DNA from 4 places in the Paraburkholderia sp. Ac-20342 genome. Region 4 is predicted to be linked to each of the others. Evidence: riboswitches for the same ligand, from Rfam matches in the RefSeq annotation. Region 4 holds a riboswitch; each other region holds the start of a gene.
What was found. A riboswitch is a leader RNA that binds a small molecule or an ion and turns the genes downstream of it on or off. The one in region 4 is predicted to bind cobalamin.
Positions count from the first base shown of each region.

Region 1 (5,028 bases), on a different contig from region 4:
GTAACTGCGTACGCCGTCGAGAACGTGCTCGATCGCGCCCGGCACTTCGCCGCCGAGCTTGCGCGTGGCGCGGCGCAGATCGATCGCGTTGAACGCGATGCGCAGATCGCGGAAGCTTTCGATCGACGGATGACGGTGCTCGTCGGTCGCGGCGAGGCGCGGGATCAGTTGCATCAGACGGTCGAGCATGCGTGCGGCGAGATTGCGCGGGTCTTCGATCGGCGTCGTCGACGCGGTCAGTGCGACGTCGGCCCAGTTCGAGCGCAGCAGGCGCGAAGCCGCGAATTCGGCGCCGAACGGACGCGTCACGCGGGTCCACAGATACGCGTAGAGCAGGCCGGCGAGGCCCGCGAGATTGGCGTTCACGAAGGTGAGAAAGTTAGCCTCGTAGGCGCCCTGAATGCTGATGAAGGTCGCCGTGTTCACCGCGACGAGCACCGTGACCATGTTGAACTGCGGGCGCGGAATCAGCGTGCCGACGAGGATGAACGGCCCGGCGAACAGGATCACGAGCATCGGGAAGTCGTGCACGTGCGGCAGCACCGCGAACAGATAGACGCCCGCCGCGAGCACGCTGACCGCGGTCGCGAGGAAGAAGCGGAACACCATCGGCGCGGGTTCGTCGAGCGCGGCGAAGAAGCAGCAGGCCACCGCCGCGAGCGTCACCGCGCTGGCGCCGTCGTTCCAGCCTGAGCCGATCCACAGGCTGCACGCGAGAATCACCGCGAGGCCCGCGGACACGGTCGCGAACAGCATGATGCCGCGGTCGTAGAAACGCTCGGTGCCGCCGAGCCGCCAATGACGGAAGTGCGGCCGCCACGAACCTTCGTCGCGCGCGATGATGATGCGCAGCGAGCGGCAGTCCTGCCATACGTCGATGACCTGCCTCAGACGCCATAGCGCGTTCGAGAGCAGCGCGCCGTCCCAGTGCGCGAGCGCGGCCGCGGGTGGACGCAGCGCCGCGATGCGCTCGCGCAGCGCGTTGGCGGTTTCGTCCGGGTGATAGCCCTTGCTCGGCGCGGGCAGCGGCTGGTTGAACCACTTGATGACGTCTTTGAGCAGCGCGTCGAGTCCTTCGGGCCAGCTGTGCTGGCCGTTGTGGTAGAGCGCGAGCAGCGGGTCGGCGAGCGAGGACATGATCGGCAGCAGCAACTGCATGCGTCCGCGCAGTTCGTGTGCGCGCGCGAGGATGTCGGGCCGCGTGTGATCGTAGGCGAGCTGGCTCAGCAGCAGTTCCAGACCGTTGATCGTGCTCGCGAGCCGCTGCCGCGCGCCCGAAATCGCCGCGCTCGCGATGCGGCCCGACAGCGTTTCGGTCGCGTAGAACGCGGCGTCGCGAAACCATGCGTCGGTGCGCTCGATGATGGTCGGCGCGAGCCGGCTCGGAAACAGCGCACTGCCGACGATGCTCGCGCAGACGATGCCGACGAGGATTTCCTCGGTCCGGCTGACCGCGAGATCGAACACGCCGGTGGGATTCGTCACCGAAGGCAGCGCGATGATCGGCATCGTGTAGGCCGCGAGCATGAACACGTAGCTGCGCGCGGTGCGGTCCGATACCGCGAGGTAGAGCATCGTGCCGGTCCAGAGCGCGACGACCACGCTGAACAGATACGGCGATTCGACGAACGGCGGCACGAGCAGCACCGCGCCCGCCGCGCCGAGCGCAGTGCCGAGCGCGCGATAGAGTGCCTTCGAGCGGGTCGCGCCGACGAACGGGTTCGACACGATATAGACGGTGGCCATCGCCCAGTACGGCCGCGGCAACTGGAACGCGAGTCCGATGTAGAGCGCGAGCATTGCCGCGAAGAACGTCTTGACCGAGAACAGCCAGTCGCGAAAGGAAGGGTAGGCCATAGACCGTTACGCGGACCCGGCGTTGTGTGGCGCCGTTGCGCGGACGCCGCGTTTGGTGGACTTGCGTGCCTTGACCGTACCGTGCGCCTTGCCGGCGCCTGGGGCCGCGCTCTTGCCGGTCTTGCCGAGTTTGACGGCGAGGGGTTCGCGCCGCGCGGGTTCGCGTTTGAGCGGCGACGTGGTGCGCTTGGACGCGGCGCGTTCGAGCGGCGCGCGGGTGCCCGCTGCAGGTCCGGCCGTTGTGCCGCGTTGCGGCGGCTCGGGCTTCGCCGCCGCTTCGGCGTCGAGCTCGGCGCGGCCGCTGGCATCCGTCGTGAACGCATCGAGCACGCGCAGCGTGGCTTCGAGATCGTCGCGCGACAGGCCCTTGAGCGCCTGGGCGCGCAACGTGACCAGCTCCTCTTCCATCTTCGCGGTGACGGCGCGGCCTTCGTCGGTGAGCGCGACGGTTTTGGCGCGGCGGTCCTCGGGATCTTCCTCGCGGCGCATCAGGCCCGCTGCGCATAACTGATCGAGCAGCCGCACGAGCGAAGGGCCTTCGATGCCGATGTGATCGGCGAGCGTAACCTGGCGCACTGCCGAACCGAGCCGGCTCGCGGTCAGAAGCGGGGTCGCGCACGCTTCGGAGACGTTGAAGGCCGCCAGCACGCCATGACTCGTGCGCCGCCACTTTCTGGCGGCGACGACCAGCGTGCTGCTGACGGTGCGGCGCAGGGTATCAAGATTCGGCATGGCAGGTATTGTATTTCCTTGATATTCGTTAGCAAACTATTGAATCGGAAATTCGCGCCGTGCCGGGAGAGTCTGCGGCGCGAATGCGACAGTCGCGTTAAACGGAGGGGGACGGGACGTGTTTCCGATGGTGTCGGATGCGGCGGCGGGGCTGCCAGCAGGGGAGCGAAGCCGTATGTTTCGCATGCCGCGTTCGCGTCAGCGAGTGGCGGCTGGCCACCATGTCCAGCCGCGCCGCGAGTGGCGCAATTCGACGACCGACAGCGGAGCGATCTCGATGCGAGGAAATACCTGTGCGGATGCGCCGAGCGCATGCACGATGGCGGCTTGCAGCAGCGGCGCGTGCGTGATGGCGAGCACCGTGTGTGTTTGCGGCGATACGGCTGGCGGTGCCGGGTTTGCCGCGTTGCATGTCGATGCCGATGTCGTGGGTCCGTCCGGTGCGTCGAGCCATGCGCCGATCCGTTGCACGAGCTGGCTGAACGATTCGCCGCCGGGCGGCGCGGTGTCGGCGTCGCGAGTCCACGCGGCGAGTTGCAAGGGCGCTTCATTGGCGAGATCCGCGAGGCGCTGGCCGCGCCAGTCGCCGTAGTCGATATCCGCTAGCGCTGCGGCGGGTGTGGCGTTCAGGCCGAGCGCCGCAGCCGTATCGCGCGCGCAGGCAGCCGGGCTCGTGAAGACGCGAGCCTCGTGCGCAAGTGCCAGACGGGCGCGCGCCGCTTGCGCTTCGGCGGTGCCGCGCGCGTCGAGCGGGTCGTCGGAAGGGAAGCGGCCCGCGCGTTGCGAGGCCGTCGCCGCGTGGCTTATCAGTAGCAGTCGCGTATCCATTCTGTGCTTTCCCGATGCTGCCGTTTGTCCACGCGAGCTTGCAAACGTGGCCGAAGCTTTCATGAAGGCAGAAGTTTAGCGCGTAGAATAAGGGCTCCGCGAAGCACGGAAGCCGGTGAGAGCCCGGCGCGGTCGCGCCACTGTAATCGGTTTGCAAGCAAGAGCCGAAAGCCAGACCTGTGCTTCGCACCATTCCTATGTCATCGACTTTCGGGGCGCGTTACCCCCAGGAGATATCCATCATGGCCGAAGCCGTTTTCGATCCCGCCGCGCAACCTGCGGCCGAGCCTACTCCGATTCCTTTGCGCGAACTGCTGCCGTGGGTGGTATTCGGCGGTTTGCTGCTGTTGCTCGCGCTTTATTTTGTTGGTGCGGAAGAGGGGGCTACTTCGCTGGTCCCCGGCATGTACGTGCATGAGTTCGTGCACGACGGCCGCCATCTGCTTGGCTTTCCCTGCCACTAACGGAGTCCGACATGGTTGGCAAATTACTGGTGCGCGGGATGCTCGCGGGCATCGTCGCGGGCTTGCTCACATTCAGCTTCGCGAGACTCGCGGGTGAGCCGCAGGTCGATCAGGCTATTTCATTCGAAGAAAAAGCGGCGGCCGCACGCGGCGAAGCTCCCGAGCCCGAACTCGTGAGCCGCGAAACGCAGGCGGGTCTCGGTCTGCTGACCGGCGTCGTGACGTATGGTGCGGCGTTCGGTGGTTTGTTCTCGCTTGTGTTTGCGTATGCCTATGGACGGGCGGGTGCATTGAGCATGCGCGCGTTGTCCGCATGGCTCGCGCTCGGCGCCTTCATCGCGCTCGTGATCGTGCCGAATATCAAGTATCCGGCGAATCCGCCATCGGTCGGCGATCCCGAGACGATCGGCATGCGCACGGGGCTGTTCTTCCTGATGATCGCCATTTCGCTCGTGACGATGGTGTTTGCGCTGAAGGTGCGCCGCCGCGCGGTTGCGAAGCTCGGCGCGTGGAATGGCTCGATCGTGGCAGGCCTGGTGTTCGTCGCGATCATCGCGGCCGTGCAGTTGTCGATGCCGGTCATCAATGAAGTGCCCGCCGCTTTCCCGGCCGTGCTGCTGTGGAAGTTCCGCGTCGTCGCGATCGGCATGCAGGTGATCATGTGGGCGACGATCGGGTTGCTGTTTGGCGCGCTGGTCGAGCGCAGTGCATTCATGCGTACGAATGCGCGCGTAACGATGAGGTCGGCCTGAGATTGAAGGCAATGCATGACCGCGAAAGCGGTCATGCTTCGCGCGCAACGCGCAAGAATGGTTTTACTTCAATGACTTGGCGTAATTGTGGAGTGGTTATCCACAGGCTTGCGAACATTTTCTGTGGAAAAGCTCCTCAGGTCGCTTTTCGCCAATTACCTAATCTTCTAATCCATGTTCTTCGCTTCTCCCGGTGCAAATTAAATCGGATGGCTAACTAATTCGAATTCGATGCCATGGTGCTCGATTTTTAAGCTCTTCGATTTTTTTAAAAGAAATTGTGAGAAGGGTCTTGACGTGATGCGGGGCGGTCAGCATAATCTCGTTTCTCTGCTGCAGACGCAGCGACGCGAACGAAGCGGTGCCGGGTGGTGTTGGGCATGGTTGAGTGAGCG
Region 1 is NZ_JAAGPQ010000143.1:7,216-12,243, forward strand. It holds gene G3N58_RS32255 (FUSC family protein) at 1-1,857, opposite strand, end outside; gene G3N58_RS32260 (MarR family transcriptional regulator) at 1,864-2,589, opposite strand; gene G3N58_RS32265 (histidine phosphatase family protein) at 2,788-3,417, opposite strand; cobalamin riboswitch at 3,474-3,617, shown strand; gene G3N58_RS32270 (CbtB-domain containing protein) at 3,660-3,881, shown strand; gene G3N58_RS32275 (CbtA family protein) at 3,893-4,633, shown strand; partial or broken gene G3N58_RS32280 (hypothetical protein) at 4,847-5,028, opposite strand, start outside.
Region 1: it holds a riboswitch for cobalamin, as region 4 does, so the genes downstream of both, G3N58_RS32270 (CbtB-domain containing protein) here and cobW (cobalamin biosynthesis protein CobW) in region 4, are expected to answer to the same signal.

Region 2 (5,028 bases), on a different contig from region 4:
ATACGGCGCCGACACCGAGTTTCTTCTGCTCGGCGCCGCCATGGTGCTGGCGATGCACGCGGGCTTCGCGTTCCTGGAACTCGGCACGGTGCGCAAGAAGAATCAGGTCAATGCGCTCGTCAAGATCCTCGTGGATTTCGCCGTCTCGACGATCGCGTATTTCTTCATCGGCTACACGATCGCGTACGGCGTGCAGTTTTTCGGCAGCGCCGCGTCGCTCGCCGAGCACAACGGCTACGGGCTCGTGCGCTTCTTCTTCCTGCTGACGTTCGCCGCCGCGATTCCGGCGATCGTCTCGGGCGGCATCGCCGAGCGCTCGAAATTCAACCCGCAGCTGTTCGCGACGTTCGTGCTGGTCGGCTTCGTCTATCCGTTCTTCGAAGGCATCGCGTGGAATAACCGCTTCGGCATTCAGGACTGGCTCACGCAGGCGTTCGGCGCACCGTTCCACGACTTCGCGGGCTCGGTCGTCGTGCACGCGTTCGGCGGCTGGGTCGCGTTGCCGGCCGTGCTGCTGCTCGGCGCGCGCCACGGCCGTTATCACCGCGACGGCGGCATCGCCGCGCATCCGCCCTCGAACATTCCGTTTCTCGCGCTCGGCGCATGGGTGCTGACGGTCGGCTGGTTCGGCTTTAACGTGATGAGCGCGCAGACGCTCGACAAGATCAGCGGCCTCGTCGCGGTCAACTCGCTGATGGCGATGGTCGGCGGCACGCTGAGCGCCTGGTTCGCCGGCCGCAACGACCCCGGCTTCACGTACAACGGCCCGCTCGCCGGACTCGTCGCGGTATGCGCGGGCTCCGACCTCATGCACCCGCTCGGCGCGCTGGTGACGGGCGGCATCGCCGGCGTGCTGTTCGTCTATATGTTCACCTGCGTGCAGAACCGCTGGCGCATCGACGACGTGCTCGGCGTATGGCCGCTGCACGGCCTGTGCGGCGCGTGGGGCGGCATCGCGGCCGGCATCTTCGGGATGCGCGCGCTGGGCGGCATGGGTGGCGTGTCGCTCGGCGCGCAGGTGCTCGGCACGCTCGGCGGCATCGTCGTGGCGGTGCTCGGCGGCACGCTCGTGTATGGCGTGATCCGCATGACCGTGGGCCTGAGGCTCGATCAGGAAGAGGAATACAACGGCGCGGATCTGTCGATCCACAAGATTTCGGCGACGCCGGAGTGAGCCGGGGTGCGCGTACAAATGCGCACACCGATGTTAGACTGCGCGGCTGGAGATGGCATTCTCCCTTAACCGCCCTTGGGGCTGATGATGCCTGCTACGCCCGGTCATGCGGACGCGGCATCGTCTCGCCCGCATGAACCGGTTTGTCGACACACTCCGGTTTCCGATCCTCTTCCATGTATTGGTCCTTTCTCGCTGTCGCCATCGGCGGCGCACTCGGCTCGCTGTTTCGCTGGTTCCTCGGCATTCGCCTGAACGGCCTGTTTAGCGGACTGCCGCTCGGCACGCTGGCCGCCAACGTGATCGCCGGCTACATCATCGGCGTGGCGGTCGCGGGCTTCGCGCGCGTGCCGCAACTCGCGCCGGAATGGCGGCTCTTCGTCATCACCGGTTTGATGGGTGGTCTCTCAACGTTCTCGACCTTCTCCGCCGAAGTCGTGCAACGCCTGCAGGACGGACGGCTCGGCTGGGCTGCCGGCGAAGTCGCGATTCACGTCAGCGCCTCGCTCGCGATGACGATCCTCGGCATCGCAACGGTGTCGCTGCTGTCGCGCTGAGCAGCCGGCTCGACACCCGCGCAGTACTCGCGTGCGGACATGCGTGCCGCCGCCCGAAAAACCCAACCGGGAGCGAAACCGGAACCCGTTCGACGGTCTCGCCGACTCTCGCGGCCGGCGCAGAAATCGACTTTTCAGTATCGGCGATGTATAAGCCCACAGGGCCTACGCCTCAACACGGACACAGCGGGAAGCCGGTGAGATTCCGGCGCGGTCGCGCCACTGTATCGGGGGAACCTGTTTCACCCCGGAGTCAGACCTCGCTATGTCGTCTTTTCCCAACCTGCACGGAACGCGCAATTCCTGGAGATTCAACATGCTTGATCGACTCGCCGAGATTTTCAACGATTCGGATTCGAGAGTCCGCAGCAAATTATTCGGCATCTACGGCGTGCTGATCGCCATCAACCTGCTCGCGTGGGTGTGGGCGATCGTGGCGTTCCACCACTATCCGGTGCTGCTCGGCACCGCGCTGCTCGCGTACGGATTCGGCCTGCGCCATGCCGTCGACGCCGACCACATCGCCGCCATCGACAACGTGACGCGCAAGCTCATGCAGGAACGCAAGCGGCCCGTTGCCGTGGGCTTCTTTTTCTCGCTCGGCCATTCGAGCGTCGTCGTGCTCGCGTCGGTCGCGGTGGCGCTCGCGACCACCGCGATCCAGGGCCGCTTCGACAACTACAGGGAGATCGGCGGCATCGTCAGCACGGCCGTGTCGTCCTTTTTCCTGTTCGCGCTCGCGCTGATGAACTTCCTGATTCTGCGCGGCATCTACCGCGCGTGGCGCCACGTGCGCAATGGCGGCGCCTATGTCGACGACGACTTCGACATGCTGCTCGCGAATCGAGGCTTCATCGCGCGCCTGTTCCGGCCGCTCTTCCGGCTCGTGACGCGTAGCTGGCACATGTATCCGATCGGCTTTCTGTTCGGCCTCGGCTTCGACACCGCCACGGAAATCGGCCTGCTCGGCATCGCGGCGACGCAGGCGGCCAAGGGGCTCTCGCCGTGGGCGATCATGGTGTTTCCGGTGCTGTTCAGTGCGGGCATGTCGCTCGTCGACACGCTCGACGGCCACCTGATGCTCGGCGCCTACAGCTGGGCGTACGAAAGGCCGCTGCGCAAGATCTACTACAACATGACGATCACGCTCGTCTCGATCGCGGTCGCGCTCGTGATCGGCGGCATCGAGGCGCTCGGCCTTCTCGCGGATCAGCTGAACCTGAAAGGCGGCATCTGGGACGCGATCGGCGCGCTCAACGATAACTTCGGCATGCTCGGCTACATCATCATCGGCATCTTCGCGCTCAGCTGGCTCGTGTCGGCGGCGATCTATCGCGTGAAGCGTTTCGACGAGGTGCAGACCAACCCGCAGGTCTGAGCGTACGAGAGCGGAAAGAAAGCGGAAAAGAAAAAAAGGCGTCACGTTGCCGTGACGCCTTAAAAGTTCTAGCCATTCCGAGGGCCGTGCTAGAACCTGAGAGACGGTATTAAAGCAAAAGCAGCGGGGGTTAAAAGCGGTGCCGCAGTGCCTGAAAGCATTCGCCGCCGAGCCCCTTGCATTCCCGCGCGATACGGGCAACGGGAACGATACGGCCGGCAACCTTTCTGGAAGATTCCATCTTTCGAAATAATGTTCCATTTTTTATGATTATGCTGACTAAGTCAAGCAAAATCCGAATCCAGGTCGTTCCGGCAACTTTTTCCGATAGAATCGATTTGTCACAAACAAAACTGAACTGGTGCCACGGCTGGAAGATGCCCGCCGTCTTCCGTAGACCGGCCGTCGACTGGGGACGAACTCAGAATCTGAAATACAGTTCCAAAAAACCATGAAACGACCTACTCCGATCCCGAGCGCAGCGGTCGTCGCCAGAGACCGGGACGGCTCGGGCGACGAAGTCACCGCCCTCGCTCGCGGCCTGACCGTGCTGCGCTCGATTGCCGCCGCGAACGCGCCGCTGAGCAATCGCGAACTCGCCGAACTCACCGGCATTCCGAAGCCAACGGTCTCGCGCATCACGGCGACGCTGGTCAGCGCCGGCTTCCTGCTGCGGCTGCCCGACAGCGAACGCTTCGTGCTGACTTCGTCGGTGCTGGAGCTGAGCAACGGCTTTCTGCGCAATTTCGACATCCGCGCCCGCGCACGGCCTTTCCTGATCGAACTCGCCGAGCGCACCGCCCTCTCGGTGCATCTGGCCGTGCGCGACCGCTTCGACATGGTCGTAATCGACACGATCCGGCCGCGCTCGGCGGTGCTCGTGTCGCGGCTCGAAATCGGCTCGCGCATGAGCCTGACGCGCACCGCGGTCGGCCGCGCCTATCTGGTGGCGCTCGAGCAGCCGGAACGCGAAGCGTTGCTTGCCGGTCTGCAGACGGCCGAAGGCAACGAATGGGGCTACATCGGCGGACGGCTCGAAAGCGCGATCGAGGACACGCTGGAGCGCGGCTTCGCGATCGCCACCGGCGAGTGGTACGACGGCCTCAATGCGATCGCGCTCGGCTTCGTCGGGCCGTCGGGCGAGCGCTATGCGGTCAATTGCGGCGGCGCGGCCGACCAGTGCCCGCGCGACTGGCTCATCTCGCATGCCGCGCCCGCGCTGCTCGAATGCATCGGCAAGATCGTGCTCGAAGTCGGCGGCACGCCGGCGCGCCGGCTCGACACCTGAGGCACCGAGACAGACACCGCGACAGGCACGGCGAAAAGCACCGCGGCCGGATGCGCCACCAGCCGGCGCACGCGGCCGACGGCGCCCGGCGAGGCGCCCCTTCACACCAGGCCAACAATTTCCCAACATCCTGTAACCTTCGTAATTAAACGAAAAATAGGCGGCTGGACTGTTACAGAGACCGCAACGTACGATCACGCATCCCGTCGCGGGATACACGCGCATCTGGCCGTTTTTGCCGTCGAAAACGGCGCCGCGCGCGCCGTGGTGATTCCGCATTGCGTTAACATCTCTGTCCCGCGCCTCGGGTAGCATCGCGTTGCGCGACGCACCCGCAACCGAACGCAACCTGACGCAACCGCAGCCGCCTGTCATGCCGTCCACGTGTCGCCGCCCTGCGGGCGCGGCAAACGCGCGAGCGGCGCACATCAAAAAGCCAGCCACCCGACCGAACCGATGGACGAACAACAAAAGCACCTGGAAAACCAGCGCCCCACCGCTTCCCAACCGTCGGCAAGCGGCGCGCAACATGGCGCGCCCGGCGCGGTAAAGCGGCATCGCGGCCGCACCATCGCACTGATCGTCGCGGTTCTGGTCATTCTCGGAGTGGTGCTATGGCGCTGGCATCCGT
Region 2 is NZ_JAAGPQ010000119.1:5,981-11,008, forward strand. It holds gene G3N58_RS30635 (ammonium transporter) at 1-1,174, shown strand, start outside; fluoride riboswitch at 1,214-1,275, shown strand; gene crcB (fluoride efflux transporter CrcB) at 1,351-1,731, shown strand; cobalamin riboswitch at 1,876-2,014, shown strand; gene G3N58_RS30645 (HoxN/HupN/NixA family nickel/cobalt transporter) at 2,048-3,109, shown strand; gene G3N58_RS30650 (IclR family transcriptional regulator) at 3,561-4,397, shown strand; gene G3N58_RS30655 (MdtA/MuxA family multidrug efflux RND transporter periplasmic adaptor subunit) at 4,854-5,028, shown strand, end outside.
Region 2: it holds a riboswitch for cobalamin, as region 4 does, so the genes downstream of both, G3N58_RS30645 (HoxN/HupN/NixA family nickel/cobalt transporter) here and cobW (cobalamin biosynthesis protein CobW) in region 4, are expected to answer to the same signal.

Region 3 (5,028 bases), on a different contig from region 4:
GCGCGCGCCGCACGAGGTCGACGTCGTTGTCGAGATCGACGGGATTCTGCAGCGTCAGCGAGGCGCGCACGTCGGTCTTGCCGACATGCCCGCTCCACGATCCTTCGAGCCCCTGCACTTTCGCGTGCCCGACGTTCTCGGCCAGATAGATGCCGGGGATCGTCTGCACGTAATCGATCAGATTCGTATAGCGCGTCTGAAAGGCACTGACACGCACCACGCCGAGCAGGTTCGATGCGTACTGCAAACCCGCTTCGACCGAATGACTGCGCTCGGGCCGGATCGACGGATTACCGCTCAACGGATAGTACAGATCGTCGAAGCTCAGCGCGCGGAACGCGTCCGAATAGCTTGCGGTTGCCTTCCAGTGCGAGGTGATGTCGAAGCCATAGCCGAGATAGTAACTGTTCGCCCCGCCGAAATCGGAGTACTGGTCGCGCCGCACGTTAGCTTGAATCTGATTGCGGCCGAAGCGCGCGGTATAGCCCGCGAATACCGAATCGACGTGACGGTTGGGCGCCGCGAACGTATCGGAATCGAGGCTCTGATCGAGATGCTCGTAGCCGAGTTGCAGCTTCTGGTTTGCGGCCAGCGCGAAATCGTTCTGCCAGGTGTACTGGCGATTGTCGGTATCGAAGCGGCCGTTGTCGATGCCGTTGGTATTCGACACGCTGCGGTCGTCGCCCTCGGCAACCGTGAAATGCGTGGTCCACCAGTCGGTCAGCTTGCCGTTCGCGAACACCGAGAGCTGGCGCACCTTGCTATAGAGGTTGTTCAGATCGGTCGGCTCGCCATAGGCGTTGTCGTAGCTGTTGTTGCCGTTCGACTGGAAATAGGTGACGCCGGCGTCCCACCTGTCGCTGAACTTGTGACGCAGCGATGCCGAGAGGCTCTCGTTCAGATTGCCGTTCGCGTTCGGATTCGCGCCGGGCGCTTGCAGCGGATCGAGCGAGGAAAAGCCATCGGTTTTGGTGCGCGCGAGCGAGATGCTGAAGGTCGTGCGGCCGTCCTGATCGAGCGCGCCATTGACGCCGACGGTTTGCGTCTGCGTGTGATAACTGCCGTAGCCCAGCGAAAAATTGAAGCGCGGCGGATGATCGCCGCCATCTTTCGTGAACACCTGCACGACGCCGCCAATCGCACCCGAGCCGTACAACGCCGAGACATTGCCGTTCACGACCTCGACGTGATCGACCTGGTCGAGCGGAATCTGCGCGAGTTGCGCGGAACCGAGGCTCACCGAATCGACGCGCACGCCGTCGATCAGCACCAGCGATTGCGTCGACGACGCGCCGCGCAAAAAGAGGCTCGTCGTCGAACCGGGGCCACCTGTACGCGAGATTTGCGCGCCGGGCGCGAGTTGCAGCAGGCCGGGCAGATCGGTCGCGGTCGTGTCGGCAATGTCCTGCTGATCGAACAGCGTGGTCGGCGGGATCGTATCGGCGAGTGCCTGCGGTCCGCGTTCGGCGGTCACGACGACTGGCGAGAGTACGGTGGCCGGCGGGTTCGCGCGGGGGTTCGCATCGGCATCGGTATTCGCATCGGCGGACGCGCTCGAAGCTGAAGCCGATGATGCGGCCGACGAAGCAGCCGGCGAAGCAACGGGCGATGCAACATCGGCCGGCACGGAAGACGCCGCCGACGCGGCAGCCGTGGTCCCGGCAGTCTGCGCATGCACGACGGGCGGCAGACCCGCGAACGCGAGCAGCGCCGCGCGGGCGAAGGGGGACAGCATGGGTGAGAGTCCTGTGGATAGCGTGCGCAGCCCGCTTCCCCGCAGGCCGCCGCGTAACGAGGCGCCCCCGATGTTTAACGTTTTCGCGGGGGACGTCCTCTCCCTCTGGCCGGTATCCGGGCTGCGACACATCGGCCCCGCCTTCCCACGCGTGACGCGCAGTGACACACTTGCAGGTTCAGCTTCGACCTGCAATCAGGACCGACCTGCATGACGAGATGCGGTCGCTTACCGTTGCGGGGGCAGCGCAGGTTCGCGCGTGCCGGTGTCGAACCCCGCGCGCGCCCTGCTTCCCGTTTAACTGCGCGCGCCGAAAAGCGTGCGCGGGCACCAGAGTGCGGCCAGTTTAGGAGCGCCCCCGGCGAGCGTCAAGAAAGGTCAATCCCTGCGCGAGCCGTGCCGTTGAGTGCAGGTTATTGTCCGATCGACGAGCGGTTTTTCATCTTATGGTCGGGAAAATGCTTGCATAAAGCCAAGTTGTTACGTCTCGAAACGAGACAATTGTCGGAACCTGTAACATTCCGCGCTAAAATGCGAGGTCTTTAGAGGACGCAGCACATGCTCACCGAACTCGAATCACTCTCCCAGAACATCGGCAAGCTGATTGCGATCAGCCAGCGCCACCACGAAGCGCGGCTCGCGCTCGAAGAACAACTCGCGCACACGCGTGCCGAAGTCGAAGCCACGCATGCGGAACTCGCGCAATTGCGCGGGGAGCGCGATGCCCTGCAGGCGGAACGCGATGCGCTCTCCGCCAAGATCGACGACGCTCAGGTGCGCCTGAATGCGATTCTCGAGAAATTGCCGCGTGCCCGCGCGAGCAGCGAACCGGATAACCAGCTCGATCTGCTCGACTCCGCTCAACCCGAACCCGAGGAAGCGGAAAGCGACGTGAGCCGCCACGGAGAAAACGCATGACCACCAAGCAGATCGAAGTATCGATTCTCGACGTACCGTATCGTCTCGCCTGCTCGCCGGAAACCGAAGCCGCCCTGCTCGAAGCGGTCGCACGCGTCGATGCGGAAATGAAGAAAATCCGCAACGGCAGCAACGTGCGCGGCACGGATCGCATTGCCGTCATGGCCGCGCTGTCGCTGGCATCGGAACTGCTTAAGCTGCAAAACAGCGTGCGACACGGAGAAGCATTTCCCGCTGAAGAAATCCGGCGTACAATGCAGCAAATGAACGAACAGCTCGGTACTGTGATTGAACAGTACAGCTTGCAGTAAGCGGTCACAGCCGGCTTCGAACCCAATGTCGAACCGGTCGTGAATTCAACGAAGTAGCTTGAAACGCAGTACTTTTTTGCAAAGCGGGTGTGCGGTGTCGGTGAAGCACATGAGCACCTCTCGCAAGCGTTTGAGTTCTTCTGTTAAAGTTTGAACTGCTGTAGCTTCATCGGTTTAGCTTCCCTGCCTGGTTCGCCAAGGTCATATATTCCTTGAACCAATGCCATGTGCACGGTTGCGGAAATTTGTAGCACGGGCGTGCGCGTCACTCTGTCTGATGTACCCGAAGTGTTGCTAACTGCGACCAATTCTGAACCCCCGGTTCAGGATGCCGGCCTAGCGGCTAAGGCGGGGACCTTATCTGGAACGGCATCGTACTTCGGTTCGATGCCGTTTTTCTTTGGGCTGCGTTTTCCGGTGCTGCTTTCAGGTGCTTTTTGCAGGCGCCGGTTCGCGCGCGTCGTTCAATCCCTCACGTTCAATTCGATTCATGCGCTACTGGCTGATGAAGTCCGAACCGGACGAAGCAAGCATCGACGATCTCGCCAACGCACCGCATCGCACGTTGCCGTGGACCGGCGTGCGCAACTATCAGGCACGCAATTTCATGCGCGACACCATGCAGATCGGCGACGGCGTGCTCTTCTATCATTCGAGCTGCCCCGAGCCCGGCATCGCGGGCATCGCGGAAGTGTCGTCCACCGCGTATCCGGACCCGACCCAGTTCGATAACAAGAGTCCGTACTACGACGCGAAGTCGTCGCAGGAAACGCCGCGCTGGATGCTCGTCGACGTCGTGTTCAAAAAGAAGATTCCGCTGATTCCGCTTGCTGCGCTGCGCGAGCATGCCGAGTTGCAGGACATGCGTGTGCTCGCCAAAGGCAACCGTCTGTCGATCACGCCGGTGACCGAAGCCGAATGGCGTTTCATCACAAAACAGCTTGTTTAAGGGCATATCCGGCGTTCGTTCGTGACTTATGACGAACGGGTGAACGCACCGTGTTGTTCTCCGCATGGCGGATAACGCCGAATTAGGGAACCAAGACAACGCGAGCCGCGCCTAATGATCGGACACGCGTGTTGCAGGGCTCATTGAAGGGCTTCGCCTGGCCGGCGAGCCAGCCCGTCGCGAAAGCGAACCCGCAACCCCTACGCCATCACATGTCACTTGTGTCACACGTGCACAACCTGTTCATACAAGGAGTTCAACAATGACGAAACAAGCCGCACGGGCCCTCGCACTCGCTCTCGCCTGCACCGCGCCTGTCGCGCTCGCGCTGACCCCGACCCTCGCGCGCGCGCAAAGCGTCATGCCGCAGCCCGCGGGCGTGCTGTCGCTCAATGCGCAGGCGAGCGCGGAAGTCCCGCAGGACGTCGTCGACATCACATTGTTTTACGAGCAGGAAGCGAGCGATCCGTCCTCGCTCACGGCCACGCTGAACGAGCGCGCCGACGCCGCCTTGCAGAAGGCGCGCGGCGTCAGCGGCGTAACGGCGCGCACGGGCGCATTCTCGATCTTCCCGTCCACCGATCGCGATGGCCACATTTCGACGTGGCGCGGCCGCGCCGAAGTCGTGCTCGAATCCCGCGACTTCGGTTCGGCATCGAAGCTCGCGGGACAGATGGCATCGATCATGCAGGTCGGCAACGTGAGTTTCTCGCTGTCGCCGGAAGCGCAGCGTGCCGCCGAGCAGAAGCTCACCGGCGAGGCGATCCGATCGTTCCGCGAACAGGCCGCTTCGTCGGCGCAGGCATTCGGCTTTAATGGCTATTCGATCCGCGAGGTCAATGTGAATCACGGCGGCGTCATGCCGCGCCCGGTCATGATGATGAGCGCGCGTGCCATGGGCGCCGAAGCGAAGAGCGTGGCGCCGATGCCGCTCGAAGGCGGCACGTCGACGGTGACGGTCAACGTGTCGGGATCGGTGCAGATGAAGTAACGCGCGCGCGGGAACGCAAACGCGCAAACACACATACCTGCAAATAGAAACGCCACGGCATGTCTTCATGCCGTGGCGTTTCTATTTGCAGGTCCTGAAAACTCTAAAGGTTCTAAAGACCCAC
Region 3 is NZ_JAAGPQ010000001.1:187,810-192,837, reverse strand. It holds gene G3N58_RS00775 (TonB-dependent receptor) at 1-1,735, opposite strand, end outside; cobalamin riboswitch at 1,825-2,085, opposite strand; gene G3N58_RS00770 (ATPase) at 2,294-2,653, shown strand; gene G3N58_RS00765 (cell division protein ZapA) at 2,650-2,964, shown strand; RNA gene ssrS (6S RNA) at 3,142-3,323, shown strand; gene G3N58_RS00755 (EVE domain-containing protein) at 3,455-3,913, shown strand; gene G3N58_RS00750 (SIMPL domain-containing protein) at 4,176-4,904, shown strand.
Region 3: it holds a riboswitch for cobalamin, as region 4 does, so the genes downstream of both, G3N58_RS00775 (TonB-dependent receptor) here and cobW (cobalamin biosynthesis protein CobW) in region 4, are expected to answer to the same signal.

Region 4 (5,028 bases):
ACACCGCGGTATTGGCAGCCTGCAGATGCGCCTTGTAGAACAGAATCGCGACCACAGGCGCGTCCTGGCGCCAGCGCGCCTGCCAGTCGGCGATGGTCGGCGTGTCGTGCGCGGGATGATAGAGCGACGCGGCCGGCAACGCGCGCGGCGGCTCGGGCTCGCGTCCCCAATCGAGCGCGCGATAGGCGATGCAGCGCAGGAACGCCTCGGCATTCTGCGGGCCGCCCTCGCGCAGATAACGCCACAACTGATGGCACAACTCGGCGCTCGCGGTACTGCGCGCGAGCAGGTTCGGGTCTTCCTGCAAATCGCCGGAAAACATCGCAAGCGTTTGCTGCCTGCGCTGCGCGAGCGCGACGACCTGCTCGATGCCGTACGGCCAGTAAGCCTCGCCGCCGAGATGATCGACCACGACGACGCGTGCATGCTGCAACACGTCGTCGAGATAGAAATCGACCGACGCCGGCTGCCGCAAATAGGTGACGTTGGCGAGCCGCAGGCTCGGGAAGCCGTCGCCGAGACGCGGAACCACGCTCGCGAGCAGCGACAGCGTGGTGTCGGCGGAACTGAGCACGACGATATCGGCAGGCTGCTGATCGATACGGATCACGCCCTGCGTATCGTCGACGAAACCGCCCGGCGTCGTGCGTAGCAGATGCATGAGCGCTTACGCCTGGTGTGCGGCAACGCTCGCGGGCGCACTAGCGGCGGCGTCGAGTGCCGCGTCGAACGCGCGTTGCAGCGTGGCCTGATCGAGGTCTTCGCCGATCAGCACGAAACGGCTGCCGGCGTGCGCGCCGCCGTCATTTTCGCCGGCCTGCCAGCGCCGGTCGAAATAGCTGTCGAAGCGCCGCCCCACGCCCTGAATCACGAGGCGCATCGCCGCGCCCGGCAACGCGGCAAAGCCCTTCACGCGATAAATCGTGTGGCCTTCGACAAGCGTCTGCAATGCGGCGATCGCCGCGTCGCGCGACGACACGCGCGCTTCCACGACGACCGAATCGAATTCGTCGTGGTGGTGGTCGGGATCGTCGGCGGAACCGTGATGATCGTGGCGCAGGTGGATCGTCTCTTCCGAAGCCGCTTCGAGCCCGAGCAGCGTGTGCAGATCGAGCTGGCCCTGCTGCGCGCGCACGATCTTCACCTGCGGCGGAATCTCCCCGCGAATCAGCGCTTCGACCGCGCGCTGCTGCGCATCGTCGACGAGGTCGGTCTTGTTCAGGATCACGAGATCGGCCGCGGACAACTGATCTTCGAACAGCTCGTGCAGCGGCGATTCGTGATCGAGATTCGGATCGGCCTTGCGCTGCGCATCGACGGCGACCGGGTTCGCGGCAAACTGGCCGCTCGCGGCAGCCGGACCATCGACGACGGTCACGACCGCGTCGACCGTGAAGCTGCTCTTGATCTGCGGCCAGTTGAACGCCTGCACGAGCGGCTTCGGCAATGCGAGACCCGAGGTTTCGATCAGCACGTGATCGATTTCGCCGCGGCGCTCGACGAGCTTTTCCATCACCGGAAAAAACTCTTCCTGCACGGTGCAGCAGAGGCAACCGTTCGCGAGTTCATACAATTGCCCTTCGGTTTCGACGCCGTTTTCATCGCAGCCGATGCCGCAACCCTTGAGGATCTCCCCGTCGATGCCGAGTTCGCCGAACTCGTTGACGATCACCGCGATGCGCTTGCCGCCCGCATGCTGAAGAATGTGCCGCAGCAGCGTGGTTTTGCCGCTGCCGAGAAAGCCCGTGATGATCGTGACGGGGATCTTGCGCAATTGAGTTTGCATCGTGAGGTTCATCCGAAGGCGTTGCGCCGCGCATGCCGGAACGAGCGCCGGCGTTGCCGCGACAACGGAAAACAGAAAGCGGAAAGTGAGGTCGTGAACGCGACGCCGCATCCCCGTGGCGTCCGTCCTGCATCTTCGGGCCGGTATCCGGGCTGGCGAAAGCGCCGCTTCCCCTTCCCGGCCGAGTGGTTTCTCGACCAGTGGTGATATGCCGACGCAGCCTTGCGCGTGGACATCGAAGCCGGCTCCGCGGTGGCCGGCCATGCAGCCGATACCGCTTTTCGCTTACCGTTGCGGGGACAGCACAGGTTGGCCCGTTCCAGAGCAGGTGGGCTCCCTGTTTCCCGTTTAACTGCACGCGCATGGATGCGCGCGCGAGCACCAGAAGTGCGTGCGAGTGTAGGCCCACGGCCATGCGCAGTCAAGGAAAGGACACCGCGTGAAGCGCCGCGCGCGCTTATCCGGCGGGGCGCCATGTGCTATCGTATGCGCGCGTTTGGTGCCCGCACATGCGCTCGCGTGTGCAGTTAAACGGGAAACAGGCAGCGCGTCATGCGTTCAATCTGTGCTGTCCCCGCAACGGTAAGCGACCTGCGACGCGAGCGCCGTTCCGGCCGCGTCGCACATGCGTTTTTCGCGCCACTGTCCGACGAATCCGGACGGGAAGGCAAAGCGCGTGAGGCCGCCAGCCCGGATACCGGCCAGACGCGGAGGCGGCGCCGCGTTCATCGCTGCGTTGCCGGCCGCCGGAATCCGCGGGGAACGGATGTGATGGCGTTCAAGCATGGCCGCGCCGCGCGTGGCGTTTTTCCACGGGGTTTTCGCCGCAAAAACGCAACGCGCCGCGCGATGGTCCAAGCCCGGATTCGCAGTACCGCATGACCTCGATCTTCCTTGCCGCGTGCGCCCTTGCAGGCAGCCGCCCTTTTTCCATTACCGCGAGGCGTTTGCCTTGCATGCCGCGATGACGCGCGCCTCGCTCGCCAGCGCCGGGCACGAGGCCTCTTGCGCTGACGCGAATGCCGAAGCCAAAGCCGATGCCGCTCGACACACCGGACGCCCGGGCAAGACGCTCGGCGTCGGCATCGGCTGTCGCCTCGGCAGTTCGGCGCAACAGATCGAAGCGGCGGTGCGCGCCGCGCTCGGCTCGCACGCGTGCGTCGCTTCTTTCGAACAGATTCACGCCGTCGCCACGCTCGACGCCAAAGCCCATGAAGCGGGCCTGCGCGAATTCTGCGCGCGTCATGCGCTGCCGTTGCAGGTGTTCAGCCGCGAGCAGATCGCCGCGGTGCCGGTCGCCACGCCGTCGCTGGCCGCGCAAACGCATCTCGGCGTCGATGGCGTTTGCGAACCCTGCGCGCTGCTCGCGGCGCAGACCCTGGCGGCTGCGTCAGCCGCTGCATCGCCCACACAGCCCGCGCGCCTGCTCGTACCCAAGACCGTGCACGACGGCGTTACCGTCGCGATCGCCTCGGCCAGCAGCGACGCCGACACCGCTCCAACCCAACCCGACACTCCCCAACAGGACCTTCGATGAAAACCGATCCCGAATCGCATCAACGCATGACCGAACGCCGCCGCGAGGGCCATGAAAAGAAACAGGCCGCCGCGACCGTCGAGAAAGGCCTGCTGATCGTCAACACCGGCACCGGCAAGGGCAAGAGCACGGCCGCGTTCGGCATGGCCGTGCGCGTGCTCGGCCACGGCATGCGCCTTGGCGTCGTGCAGTTCATCAAGGGCGCGCTGCATACCTCGGAGCGCGACTTTCTCGGCGCGATCGCACACTGCGATTTCGTCACGATGGGCGACGGCTACACCTGGAACACCCAGAACCGCGACGCCGACATCGCCACCGCGCGCAAGGGCTGGGACGAGGCGTGCCGGATGATCGAAAGCGGCGACTATCAGATGGTGATCCTCGACGAACTGAACACCGTGCTCAAGTACGAATACCTGCCGCTCGACGAAGTGCTGTCGGTCATCAACGCGCGCGCGCCGATGCTGCACGTCGTCGTGACCGGCCGCCATGCGCCGGACGCGCTGATCGAAGCCGCCGATCTCGTCACCGAAATGCGCGCGATCAAGCATCCGTATCGCGAGCAGGGCGTGAAGGCGCAGCGCGGCGTGGAGTTCTGAGCGATGCCGTCAGCGCCCGAAGCGACGCGCCGCCCGGCCTGTCCCGCGCTCTTTATCAGCGCGCCCGCCTCGGGCCAGGGCAAGACCACGATCACGGCGGGGCTCGCGCGCCTGCACCGGCGGCTCGGACGGCGCGTGCGCGTGTTCAAGACCGGCCCGGACTTTCTCGACCCGATGATCCTCGCGCGCGCGAGCGGCGCGCCGGTGCTGTCGCTCGATCTGTGGATGGTCGGTGAAACCCCGTGCCGCAACCTGCTCGCGCAAGCGGCGGCCGAGGCCGATCTGATCCTGATCGAAGGCGTGATGGGCCTGTTCGACGGCACGCCGAGCAGCGCCGATCTCGCCGCGACGTTCGGCGTGCCGGTGCTCGCGGTGATCTCCGCGCAGGCGATGGCGCAGACCTTCGGCGCGCTCGCGTTCGGGCTCGCGCGCTTTCGGCCCGAACTGCCGTTTCATGGCGTGCTCGCGAATCGCGTCGGCTCGGCGCGCCACGCGCAGATGCTGCAGGAAGCGCTGCCGCCCGAATTGCACTGGTGCGGGCACATCGCCGCGAGCGACGAAATCACGCTGCCCGACCGGCACCTTGGCCTGCACCAGGCAAACGAAATCGACGACCTCGACGCGCGCCTCGAGCGCGCGGCCGATACGCTCGCGGCGACCGCGCTCGCCGAATTGCCGCCGGCCGTCGACTTCGGTACGCCCGCGCCCGACGTCCTGCCGCGCCTGCTCGAAGGCAAGCGGATCGCGATAGCGCGCGACGCCGCGTTCTCGTTCATCTATCCGGCCAACGTCGCGCTGCTCGAAGCGCTCGGCGCACAAGTGCACGACTTCTCGCCGCTCGCCGACGAAGCCCTGCCCGACGACATCGACGCGCTCTATCTGCCGGGCGGCTATCCCGAACTGCACGCGGCGACGCTGGCCGGCAACGCGCGCAGCGCCGCGTCGATCCGCGCGCACGTCGCGGCGGGCAAGCCCGTGGTCGCCGAATGCGGCGGCATGCTCTATCTGCTCGACCGGCTGACCGACGCGCACGGCACGAGCACGCCCATGCTCGGCCTCGTGCCCGGTCACGCGACGCTGCAAAAGCGCTTCGCCGCGCTCGGCAT
Region 4 is NZ_JAAGPQ010000005.1:142,839-147,866, reverse strand. It holds gene cobN (cobaltochelatase subunit CobN) at 1-661, opposite strand, end outside; gene cobW (cobalamin biosynthesis protein CobW) at 668-1,786, opposite strand; cobalamin riboswitch at 1,907-2,187, opposite strand; cobalamin riboswitch at 2,267-2,507, shown strand; gene G3N58_RS03695 (cobalamin biosynthesis protein) at 2,751-3,323, shown strand; gene cobO (cob(I)yrinic acid a,c-diamide adenosyltransferase) at 3,320-3,922, shown strand; gene G3N58_RS03685 (cobyrinate a,c-diamide synthase) at 3,926-5,028, shown strand, end outside.